DNA from 2 places in the Diaphorobacter sp. B2A2W2 genome. Region 1 is predicted to be linked to the other one. Evidence: riboswitches for the same ligand, from Rfam matches in the RefSeq annotation. Region 1 holds a riboswitch; the other holds the start of a gene.

Region 1 (5,777 bases):
CAGCATCGACTGATTTCGCCCTCCACGCTTTCTTCGACGTCCTCCATGTCTTTTTCGCTTCCCCTGGGGGTGGCCGGCCTGGCCGCCCTCGAAGACCGCCTGCGGCACGACCTGCTCACCCTCAACTGGCGTGCCCGCGCATGGCTGCCTCCACGCACCCATGAAGGGCAGCCCGTCACCGACGTGCTCATCATCGGCGCCGGCCAGGCAGGCCTGGCGGCCAGCATGGCGCTGGCGCAGCAGGGCATTGCCGCCGTGCTGCTGGACCGCGCGCCCGCCGACTACGAAGGCCCATGGGCCACCACGGCGCGCATGGACACGCTGCGCTCGCCCAAGGAGCTCACCGGCCCCGCGCTCGGCGTGCCCTCGCTCACCTTCCGCGCCTGGTTCGAGGCCCAGTGGGGCCGCGAGGCCTGGGCCGCGCTCGACAAGATCCCGCGCCTGCAGTGGATGGACTACCTGCGCTGGTACCGCCGCGTGACGCAGGCCGACGTGCGCAATGAACACACCGTCACCGCCGTGCACCCACGCGCCGACGGCCTGGTGGCGGTGGACGTGCAGACCCCCACCGGCCACGCCACCTGGCTGGCGCGCCGCGTGGTGCTGGCCACGGGCCGCGACGGCCTGGGCGGCCCGCAGGTCCCTGCCTTCATGCGGGGCGTGGCCCACGCCGCACAGGGTGGCCTGTGGGCGCATTCGTCCGACGTGCTGGACTACGCCACGCTCAAGGGCAAGCGCGTGGGCGTGATCGGCATGGGCTCGTCCGCCATGGACAGCGCCGGCACGGCGCTGGAATGCGGCGCCGCCAGCGTGGACCTGATCGCGCGTCGCGCGGTCATGCCCACGGTGAACAAGTCCAAGGGCTCGGGCGTGCCCGGCCTCACGCAAGGGCACCACGACCTGCCCGACGCATGGAAGTGGCGCATACGCCACTACATCAACGTGCAGCAGGTGCCGCCGCCGCACGGCAGCACGCTGCGCGTGTCGCGGCACGCCCATGCGTTCTTCCACTTCGGTTGCGCGGTGCAGGGCGTCACGCAGGTGGGCGACGCGCTGCACGTGGCGACGGCCCAGGGCACGTTCGCATTCGACTTCCTGGTTCTCGCCACGGGCTTCGTGATCGACTGGGCACAAAAGCCCGAGTTCGCGCCGTTTGCGCGCCATGTGCGCACCTGGGGCGAGCGCTACCAGCCGCCCGCCGGCGATGAAGATCGCGAACTGTCCGACTCGCCCGACCTCGGCCCGGCGTTCGAATTCCGCGAGAAAGCCGCCGGCGCCTGCCCCGGCCTGGACCGCATCCACTGCTTCTGCTACCCGGCGGCGCTGTCACACGGCACGGTGTCGGGCGACATCCCCGCCATCAGCGACGGTGCACGGCGCCTGGCCAGCGGCATCGCCGGCCTGCTGTACCGCGAGGACGTGGAGCACCACTTCGCCGCGCTGCAGGCCTATGCCGAGCCGGAACTGCTGGGCGACGAATGGACGCCCGCCGACACCTCCCAACGCATCCTGCCTTCGCCATGACCGACACCATCGACCAACTCGCCCGCCTGGGCCATGCCCCCCATGCCCAGGCCGCGCGCCAACAGCGCGCCAAGGCCATCACCGCCACCCAGGCCTGCGAAGACCTGCTGCTCGCGCCAGCACTGCCCGGGGGCCTGGCGCTGGCCGAGCGCCTGTCCGTGGCCCAGGCCGTGGCGGCCGCCAGCGGCGTGGCAACGCTGGCCGACTATTACGGCGCGCGCCTGGCCGGCCTGCCCGCCCCCGCGGCGGATGCCCGCTGGCAAGCCATCACGCATTTCACGCAGCTGCTGGCCACGCAGCCCGCTGCGGCCGACCGCGCGGCCCTGCTCGCCCTGCCCCAGGCGGGCCTCGCCACGCCGGACGTGGTGCTGCTCGCGCAACTCATCGGCTTCGTGGCCTACCAGGCGCGGTTGGTGGCCGGCGTGGCGGCGCTGGCCGCCCTCGGCCCCGCGGGCACCGCAGCCACGGCGGTCGCTCCCACCACGCCGGACGCGCCCTTCGTGCACCCTGCCAACCTACCCCCGCCCGGCGAGCCGCTGCGCCTGGCCGGCTACACCAGCGAGACGCTGGACTGGAAGGCCTGGCTGCCCGTGGTGGACCCCGCCACCGCCAGCGCCGAGCAGAACGCCGTGCTGGACGCAAGCCACCCCAAGGCACGCACGTCGGACTTCTACCTCGTGCTGGCGCACCAGCCCCGCGTGCTCGCCGAGCGCTCGGAGGCGTTCAACGCCATCATGTATGCGCCTGGCGGCCTGCCGCGCGCGGAGCGCGAGGTGGCCACCACCGTGGTCTCGCGCATCAACGGCTGCGTGTACTGCGCGTCGGTGCATGCGCAGCGCTTCGAGCAGCTGGCCAAGCGCAACGACGTGATCGCGCAGATCTTCACCGACCCCGACAGCGCCGGCACCAACGCCCGCGAACGCGCGCTGGCGCAGGCCAGCGCCGCGCTCACGCGCGCGCCCGGTGCATTCGGGCCGCAGCACCTCGCGCCGCTGCGCGCCGCGGGCCTGAGCGACCTGGAAATCCTGGACACGGTGCACGCCGCCGCGCTGTTCGCCTGGGCCAACCGCCTCATGCTCAACCTGGGCGAAGCGGTCTACCCCTGAGCATGCGCCCAGCGCCCCACCCTGAGAGCGTGTTCATGGTCTGAGGGTTAGCCCGCTGGGGCCATCGCGCCCGCGCAGCTACGATGGCCGGCGCAGGAGAGCAAACGGCCATGTGCCGTTTCACCGAAGGCGCAAACTCCCATACACGCTCAGGTTCCGTACTGCACACCCACACAGCCGTCTGGAGAGCCGCCACGCCCGCCGTGGCGCACCGAAGGAGCAAGTGCCGCGCACGGTCCCGCGCGGCATGAATCTCTCAGGTACCAAGGACAGGGGGAGCGGCAGCCAGGCCATGTCGCGCCCGCTGTTCGCTATTCATTCAATAGCTGCTCGCGCGCGCCCTGCCTGCGCAAACCTTGAAAAAGGCTTGTAAACCATGCGCGTGATCGTTCTCGGCGCCGGCGTCGTCGGCACCACCTCTGCGTACTTCCTCCAGCAACTCGGCCACGAGGTCACCGTCATCGACCGGCAGGCTGTGCCCGGTGCGGAAACCAGCTTCGCCAACGGCGGCCAGATCTCGGTCAGCCACGCCGAGCCCTGGGCCAACCCCGGCGCGCCGCTCAAGGTGCTGCAGTGGCTGGGCAAAGAGGATGCGCCGCTCTTGTTTCGCCTGCGCGCGGACATGCGCCAGTGGCTTTGGGGCCTGCAATTCCTGCGCGAATGCACGCCCGCGCGCACGCGCCACAACATCGAGCAGATCGTGAGCCTGGGCAGCTACAGCCGCAGCACGCTGCAGCAACTGCGCGCCGACACGGGCCTGCAGTACGACCAGCGCACGCAGGGCATCCTGCACTTCTACACCAGCACCCAGGAGTTCGACGCCGCGCTGGCGCCCGCCGAGCAGATGCGTGCGCTGGGCTGCCACCGCCGCGTGGTGGACGCAGACGAGGCCGTGCGCATCGAGCCAGCCCTGGCCCACGTCCGCCCGCAGCTGGCGGGCGCCACCTACACGGCGGAGGACGAGTCCGGCGACGCCCACCTGTTCACGCGCGCGCTGGCCAGCGTGGCCCAGGCCGCGGGCGTGCAATTCCGCCTGGGTTGCCACATCACCGCGCTGCACCCGGCGGGCGGCGCCATCGACCATGTGGAGATCACCAACGAGGCCGGCGGCTACGAGCGCGTGCGCGGCGACGCCTACGTGCTGGCGCTGGGCGCATTCACCCCGCTGCTGGCCCAGCCCCTGGGCCTGCGCCTGCCCATCTACCCGGCCAAGGGCTATTCGGTGACGCTGCCGGTGCGCGACGCGGCCGCCGCCTACCAGGTGAGCCTGACGGACGACGAGTACAAGCTGGTCTTCTCGCGCTACACCAGTGCCCAGGGCGACCGGCTGCGCATCGCGGGGACGGCCGAGCTCAACGGCTACGAGCGCGCACTGAACGCCGTGCGCTGCGAAGCCATCGTGCGGCGCGTGGAGCAGCTCTTTCCCGGGGCGGGCGATGCGAGCCAGGCGCAGTTCTGGAGTGGCCTGCGCCCCGCCACGCCGAGCAACGTGCCGCTGATCGGCAAGACGCGCTACGGCAACCTGTTCCTGAACACCGGCCACGGCACGCTGGGCTGGACGCACGCCTGCGGCTCGGGCAAGTCCATCGCGCGCATCGTGAGCGGGCTGGAGCCGGAGCTGGACTTCGCGTTCTGCGGCCTGCCGCGCCCTGCTGCGGCGCCCCGCCCCGCCGTCATCGGCGTTTGAGCAAGCGCCACGGTGCTATGCATTGCATAGCTGTTTGCGCTTGATGGACGGGCGCTAGAGGCCCAAAAGGCTTATAAAGCCCCGTCCGGTGCGACGAACACCGTCAGCACGCCCGTGTAGCCATAGAGCCGGTGCGCGGCGATTTCGCCGCCGGCGAAGAAGCCCGCCAGGGGCACGTCGCCCAGCGCATGGCGCACGATCTGCAGCTCGGCGCTGGGCCCACCGAAGTGCGGCCCGCCGCGGCCCGAGCAACTCACATACAGCGCACCGCAAATGCGTCGGCCGCCCGCCGGCTCGGCATGCGGCGCGCTGCCTGCGGCGGGCAGCGCCTGCGCCTCTTCGAGTTGGGGCGATAGCTCCTCACGGATCTCGGCGCAGATGCGCATCAGGTCGGCACGGGCCGCGCCGACGTTGCGCTGGCAGAAGGCCAGGCGCATGCCCACCTCGACATGGTCACCCAGCGCCACGCCGCTGCGCGTCGCGTCCAGCCCGACGATGTGGCGCACGCGCGTGTCGGCGCCGAAATGGCCCGTGCGCTGGCGCTGCGGTGCGTCCGCGTCCTCCAGCCCTGCCAGCGTGGCGCGCACGGCGCGCAGGGCGGCCTGGGCGTCGCCCTGCAGCGTCACGCCCAGCGTGTCCAGCAGCACGTCCAGCGCGGGCTCGCCGTCCAGCTCCAGCACCACGTTGTCCTGCGCGGCGGTGATGGCCGCCTGCGCGCCGATGGGCTGGCAGCCCTGCGTGACGCGCGAGACCAGTTCCACCTGCGCATCAAAGGCCACGCCCGACAGGCCGCCGTGCAGCACGCCGTCGCCCTCGCCCCCGGCGGGCAGCGCCAGCTGCACCTGCGCCCCGCGGCTGGCCACCACGCCGCCAAACAGGTAGCCGCTGCTGGTGCGGCCCGCCATCTCGGCCACCAGGTCCGCCAGTTCGGGGGTCTGGCCGTCCGCATGCACCAGCGCCGTGTGGGCCGCAAAGCCCACCCCGGCCGCATCGCCGTGCGCCAGCGGCGCCACGCCCGAGAACACACGGTAGTGCGCGCGCGGCAGGTCGCACAGCATCAGCGAGAGCGCGGGTTCATCGAAATATTCGACGTTGTTGCCCGCCACGCCCACGCCGACCGCGCCTGCCCAGTCGGTGACCGTCGGCAGTTCGCGCCGCAGCAGGTCCAGCAGGGCCGCGGCATCGTCCGCGTAGTGGTCGGTGATGTAGAGCAGCCCCAGCGTGGGTGCACTGGCGTACTGGGGCAGCGCCATCTGCGCCCGCAGTTGCGCCAGCACCAGCACCGCGGCCATGTGCCACTGCGGATGGGTGGCGTGTGCGTTGGGAAAGAGTCTCATGTGTCAGCCCTGCGGTGGGGTACAGGCGCCGCCGCGCAGCTCAGCCTGCCGGCCGCCGCGTGCGGGACGCGGCAGCCTTTTGGGTGGGCGATGGTGCGGGGGCACGCTTGGCGCCCGCGCTGG
Region 2 (5,777 bases), on a different contig from region 1:
GGTGGGCGTGCCCCTGCGCCGCGTGGTAGGCCTTGATGGCCAGCAGGCCGGCGTATTCGCCCTGGCTGCCTGCGTTGGGCTGCAGGCTGATGCCGGCGTAGCCCGTGGCCTGGCACAGCCAGGCGCGCAGTTGCTCGTCGAGCAGGCGGTAGCCTTCGAGCTGGTCGGCCGGGGCGAACGGGTGCACTTGGGCGAACTCGGGCCAGGTGATGGGGATCATCTCGCTGGTGGCGTTGAGCTTCATGGTGCACGAGCCCAGCGGGATCATGGTGCGGTCCAGCGCCAGATCCTTGTCGGACAGCTGGCGGATGTAGCGCAGCATGCCGGTTTCGGAATGGTGGGTATTGAACACCGGGTGCGTCATGAAGCGGCTGGTGCGCGCCAGAGCGTCGGGGAACAGCGCCGGTGCGCCGGCCGCGTCCATCGCCTCGATGGTGGGCAGTTGCTGGCCGTCCCGCGCAAAGATCTTCCACAGCAGCTCGATATCGGCGCGGGTGGTGGTCTCGTCCAGCGAGATGCACAGGTATTCATTCCAGGCTTTTCGCAGGTTTGCGCTCATCTGGACTGCGCGAGCAGCTATTGAATCCGTAGCATCCTTGGTGTGCAGGCTGAGTGTGTCGAAGGCCGAGCCATGGTGGCGGCTGGTGAACCCCAGCTGCGCCAGGCCGCGGCTCAGGATGGCGGTGAAGCGCGCCACGCGGCGGGCGATGCGCGTGAGGCCCTCGGGGCCGTGGTACACGGCGTACATGCTGGCGATCACGGCCGGCAGCACCTGGGCCGTGCAGATGTTGCTCGTGGCCTTCTCGCGGCGGATGTGCTGCTCGCGCGTTTGCAGCGCCAGGCGGTAGGCGGGCTTGCCGTGCACGTCCACGCTCACGCCCACCAGGCGGCCGGGCAGACTGCGCTTGAATTCGTCGCGGCAGGCCATGAAGGCGGCGTGCGGTCCGCCGGCGCCCATGGGCATGCCAAAGCGCTGGGTGGAGCCCACCACGATGTCGGCGTCCCACTCGCCGGGGGCCTTGAGCAGCGTGAGCGCCAGCAGGTCGGTAGCGAAGATGGCGGCGGCCTGCTTGGCGTGGATGGCGTCCACGTCGGCCTGCCAGTCCTGCACCCAGCCGCTGCTGGCAGGGTACTGGATGAGGGCGGCGAAGAAGTCGCCGGCCAGGGCCGCCTGCCATTCCTCCTGGGAATTGGCCACCACCACGGTGATGCCGATGGGGGCGGCGCGGGTCTGGATGACTTCGATGGTCTGCGGGTGCGCATCGCCGGCCACGATGAAGACGTCGCTCTTGGACTTGACCGAGCGCTTGGCCAGCGTCATGGCCTCGGCGGCAGCGGTGGCCTCGTCGAGCATGGAGGCGTTGGCGATGGGCATGGCCGTGAGGTCGCACACCATGGTCTGGAAGTTGAGCAGCGCCTCCATGCGGCCCTGGGAGATCTCGGCCTGGTAGGGCGTGTAGGCCGTGTACCAGGCAGGGTTTTCCAGCACGTTGCGCAGGATGACGCCCGGCGTGTGCGTGCCGTAGTAGCCCTGGCCGATGAAGCTCTTGAGGATGCGGTTCTTCGACGCAATGGCCTGGAGTTCAGCCAGCGCTGCGGCCTCGGTGGCCGGCGCGGGCAGGTCCATGGGGCGCTGGCGCGCGATGGAGCGCGGCACGATGGAATCAATGAGCGCGCGGCGCGAAGCCTCGCCGATCACCGACAGCATGTGTGCTTCGTCGGCGGCGTCGATGCCAATGTGGCGGGGCAGGAATTCAGCGGCGTTTTCAAGCGCCGCCAGGGGCAGGGGGGAGGGCATCTGCATGGCGAGGGACCAGTCTCAAGAGCGATGGGGCGGTGCGGCGGCGCCGTGTGCACGGCGCCGCGGGTGCATCAGGCGTTCTGGGCGAAGGCGGTATAGGCCGTTTCGTCCATCAGACCGGCGAGTTGGCCGGCGTCGCTGAGCTTGACCTTGAAGAACCAGCCGGCGCCCAGCGGGTCGGAGTTGGCCAGGGACGGGTCGGCGCGCAAGGCCTCGTTGACCTCGACGATTTCGCCGGACACGGGCATGTAGACATCGGCAGCGGCCTTGACGGACTCGACCACACCGGCCACGTCGCCCTGGGCAAAGGTGGTGCCCACCGCGGGCAGGTCCACGAACACCACATCGCCCAACGCATCCTGCGCGTGGACGGTGATGCCGACGACGGCCGCGGCCGGGTCGGCTGCGTTGATCCATTCATGGTCTTTGGAAAACTGGATGCTCATGAGGGGCTCCGGGAAGAAGAGGTGGAAGGAAAAGGTTTGAGAGTGGTCAGCCCGCACTGTAGCCGGGCTGACCTGGGCGCGGTGGCAGTTCGCCGTGGTGAATTCAGCCGCGGTAGTAGCGTGTGGGAACAAAGGGCGTGGCAGCCACTTCCATGGGCACGGCCTTGCCGCGCACCATGGCGTTCACACGGGTGCCGGGGGCGGCATGGGCGGGCATTACGTAGGCCAGGGCGATGGGCTTGTCGGCAGTGGGGGCCAGCAGGCCGCTGGTGACTTCGCCGATGCGCTCGCCCGACTCGTTTTGCAACTCGGTGTGCTCACGCACGGGCACGCGCTCCAGCGCCACCAGGCCCACGCGCTTGCGCGTGAGGGTGGCCGGGCTGTCGATCTGGGCCAGCACCTTGTCGGCACCGGGAAAACCGCCAGCGCGCGCGCCGCCTGTACGGCGCACCTTCTGGATGGCCCAGTTCAGGCCGGCTTCGGGTGGGGTGGTGGTGGTGTCGATGTCGTTGCCATACAGGCACAAGCCGGCTTCCAGGCGCAGCGAATTGCGTGCACCCAGGCCGATGGGCTTGACCTCGGGCTGGGCCAGCAGCGTGCGCGCCAAGGCCTCGGCCTGCGCGGCGGGCACCGAGATCTCGAAGCCGTCCTCGCCGGTGTAGCCGCTGCGCGTCACGAAGCACAGCGCCCCGGCGATGTCGAAATGCCCGCCGGTCATGAACACCAGTTTGTCCACGCCTGGTGCCAGACGCGCGAGCACCGCAGCCGCCTGTGGGCCCTGCAGCGCGAGCAGGGCCTGGTCGGGCATGGGAATCACCTGGCAGCGTTGGCCGATGCGCGCCTGGATGTGGGCAATGTCGCCCACCTTGCAGGCGCCGTTGACGATCACGAAGAGCTCGTCCTGTGCCATGCGGAAGAACATGAGGTCGTCGATGATGCCGCCCTCGTCATTGAGGAGCAGGCCGTAGCGCTGCTTGCCCACGGGCAGGTCGACCACGTCCACGGGCATCAGCGTCTCGAATGCTGCTGCGGCGTCAGGGCCGAACAGCTTGAGCTGCCCCATGTGCGACACGTCAAACAGGCCGGCCGCCGTGCGCGTGTGGTGGTGCTCGGCCATCAGGCCCATGGGGTATTGCACGGGCATGGAGTAGCCGGCGAAGGGCACCATGCGGGCGCCCAGTTCGATGTGCAGGGCGTTGAGGGGAGTGGTGAGCAGGTCGGACATGGCGGACATGGCAATGGGCGAAGGCAAATGGTGGAGCGATCTCTCGATCGCCGATTTGCCCCGCTGTCCGCTTTACCTGAGAGATTCACCCCGCCTGCATGGCATGTCACGGGGCTTGCTCCTTCGGTGGGCCGCATGCTGCTGCGGCCTCTCTCCAGCAAGGGAAACACCCGCATCCCTGCGGGCGTGTCGCCAGTCCTTTTGCCTGAGCGTTCGGCTGCTGCCTGCGCCTTCGGCGGCCCGGCCCTGGGGGGCGCGGACTCTCTCCTGACGGGACGGATTCTATCTATTTTGCGTACACGAGATCACGCAGGGCCAGTGAAAGCGATGGCACGTAGGTGATGACCAGGAGGCACAGCAGGACCACGCCCACGAACGGCAACAGGTGGGCGACGATACGATCCAGGGAGATGCGCGCCACCGTGCATGCCGCGAACAGGTTCACGCCAAAGGGCGGCGTGATCATGCCCAGCGCCAGGTTCACCACCATGATCAGCCCGAAGTGCACCGGGTCCACGCCGAAGTGCTGGGCCACCGGCGCCAGGATCGGCGCCAGCACGATGATGGCGGCGCTGGTCTCGATGAACATGCCGATCACGAACAGCGCGGCATTCACGCCCAGCAGGAACAGCGCGGGCGACTGCAGCACCTCCTGCAGCCAGCGGCCGATGGCGTCCGGCACGCCAGCGCGCGTGATGAGGAAGGCAAACAGGCCCGCATTGGCAATGATGAACATGATCACCGCCGACGAGATGGCCGATTTGCGCAGGATGGCGAACAGGTCCGCGATGCGGATCTCGCGGTAGATCAGCATGCCCACCACCAGCGCGTAGAACACGGCCACGGCAGAGGCCTCGGTGGGCGTGAACACGCCGCCGTAGATGCCGCCCAGGATGATGACTGGCATCAGCAGTGCCCAGCCCGCCTGCAGCAGCGCGCGGCCGAAGGGCATGCGTCCGTCGCCGTCATGCTTGCCCCAGCCCTTGTACTTGCAATACACCCAGACGAACAACATCAGCGCACCGCTGATGAGGATGCCGGGGCCGAAGCCGGCGATGAACAGCTCGCCAATCGACACCTCGGCCGCCACGCCGTACAGGATCATGGGGATGGACGGCGGGATGATCACACCCAGCTCGGCACTGGTGGCTTGCAGCGCGGCCGCGTAGCTAGTGGGGTAGCCATGCTTGATGAGCGCAGGAATCAGGATGGCGCCGATGGCGAACGTGGTCGCCACCGATGACCCTGAGACGGCCGCGAAGATCATGCAGGTGAGCACGCAGGTCATGGGCAGGCCGCCCTGCACGCCGCCCACGATGCTCTTGGCAAACTCCACGAGCCGGCGCGAAATACCGCCGGTCTCCATGAGGTTGCCCGCCAGGATGAAGAACGGAATGGCTGCGAGCGGAAACTTGTTGATGGAGGCGAACATCTCCTTCACGGAAATCAGCATGTTGGCGTTCGCCACCTGGATGCCCAGGATGGAGGCCAGCCCGATGGAGACGGCCACGGAGATGGTGAGCGCGAAGCACAGCACCATGGTGGAGATCATGACCGTGGTCATAGGGCCCCCACGCGCGTCATTTCATGTACCCGCCGCCCCCCGAGGGGGCCGCTCGCTTGTTTGAGGCGGCTCTGCGCGGCGCTCATTGGGCAGTCTCCAGTTCATGGCGCTGCGGGTCGATCAGATTGCCCACGATGCCGAGGATGCTGAACAGCCCACCCACGGGCATGGCCAGATAGGCCCAGAACATGGACACCGACTCCAGCCCTGCCATCGACTGCACGCCGCCGCGGCGCGCGTAGTCCCACCCCCACCAGATGATCACGGCGATGAGCGCCAGCGCTGCCAGGCACACCACCCAGTCCAGCACGCGGCGCAGCGGGCGCGGGCTCCAGCGGTAGAGCACGTCGACGCTGACCATGGCGCCCTGCCGGAATGCCATGGGAATCGCCAGAAACACCATCCAGATCAGGCTGAAGCGGATCAGCACCTCGGTCCACTCGGCCGGCTCTTCGAAAACGAAACGCATCAGGATCTGAAACACGCCGAGCGCCGAGGCCAGCGCCAGCATGGCGCAGGCGCCCCACATGGCAACGGCGGTGCTCCAGCGCTCGCAGGAGAGGAAGAAGGTTTTCATGCGCACTCACGAAAATATGAATAAAAACGCCCGTGGCGCATGATCCACGGGCGGTAGCAGCTACTGAAAAGTGAGCGTCACTTGTAGTTGCGGATCTTGTCGAGGTTGGCCTTGCCGAACTCTTTCTCGAACTGCGCGTTCACGGGCGCGAGCGCGGCGACAAA

Evidence for each region. Region 1 has a riboswitch for glycine ahead of AC1PPL_RS12060 (D-amino acid dehydrogenase). Riboswitches for the same ligand answer to the same signal wherever they lie in the genome.
Region 2: another riboswitch for glycine. It lies ahead of gcvT (glycine cleavage system aminomethyltransferase GcvT); the one in region 1 lies ahead of AC1PPL_RS12060 (D-amino acid dehydrogenase).

What each region holds. Positions count from the first base shown of each region.
Region 1 covers NZ_JBWZOR010000006.1:104,517-110,293, forward strand. Annotated here, with positions in the region: gene AC1PPL_RS12045 (Bug family tripartite tricarboxylate transporter substrate binding protein) at 1-13, shown strand, start outside; gene AC1PPL_RS12050 (NAD(P)-binding domain-containing protein) at 46-1,524, shown strand; gene AC1PPL_RS12055 (peroxidase-related enzyme) at 1,521-2,630, shown strand; glycine riboswitch at 2,802-2,913, shown strand; gene AC1PPL_RS12060 (D-amino acid dehydrogenase) at 3,007-4,317, shown strand; gene AC1PPL_RS12065 (FIST signal transduction protein) at 4,389-5,654, opposite strand; gene AC1PPL_RS12070 (PhaM family polyhydroxyalkanoate granule multifunctional regulatory protein) at 5,695-5,777, opposite strand, start outside.
Region 2 covers NZ_JBWZOR010000001.1:157,888-163,664, forward strand. Annotated here, with positions in the region: gene gcvP (aminomethyl-transferring glycine dehydrogenase) at 1-1,804, opposite strand, end outside; gene gcvH (glycine cleavage system protein GcvH) at 1,873-2,247, opposite strand; gene gcvT (glycine cleavage system aminomethyltransferase GcvT) at 2,351-3,481, opposite strand; glycine riboswitch at 3,526-3,640, opposite strand; glycine riboswitch at 3,660-3,752, opposite strand; gene AC1PPL_RS00730 (TRAP transporter large permease) at 3,759-5,036, opposite strand; gene AC1PPL_RS00735 (TRAP transporter small permease) at 5,119-5,613, opposite strand; gene AC1PPL_RS00740 (TRAP transporter substrate-binding protein) at 5,691-5,777, opposite strand, start outside.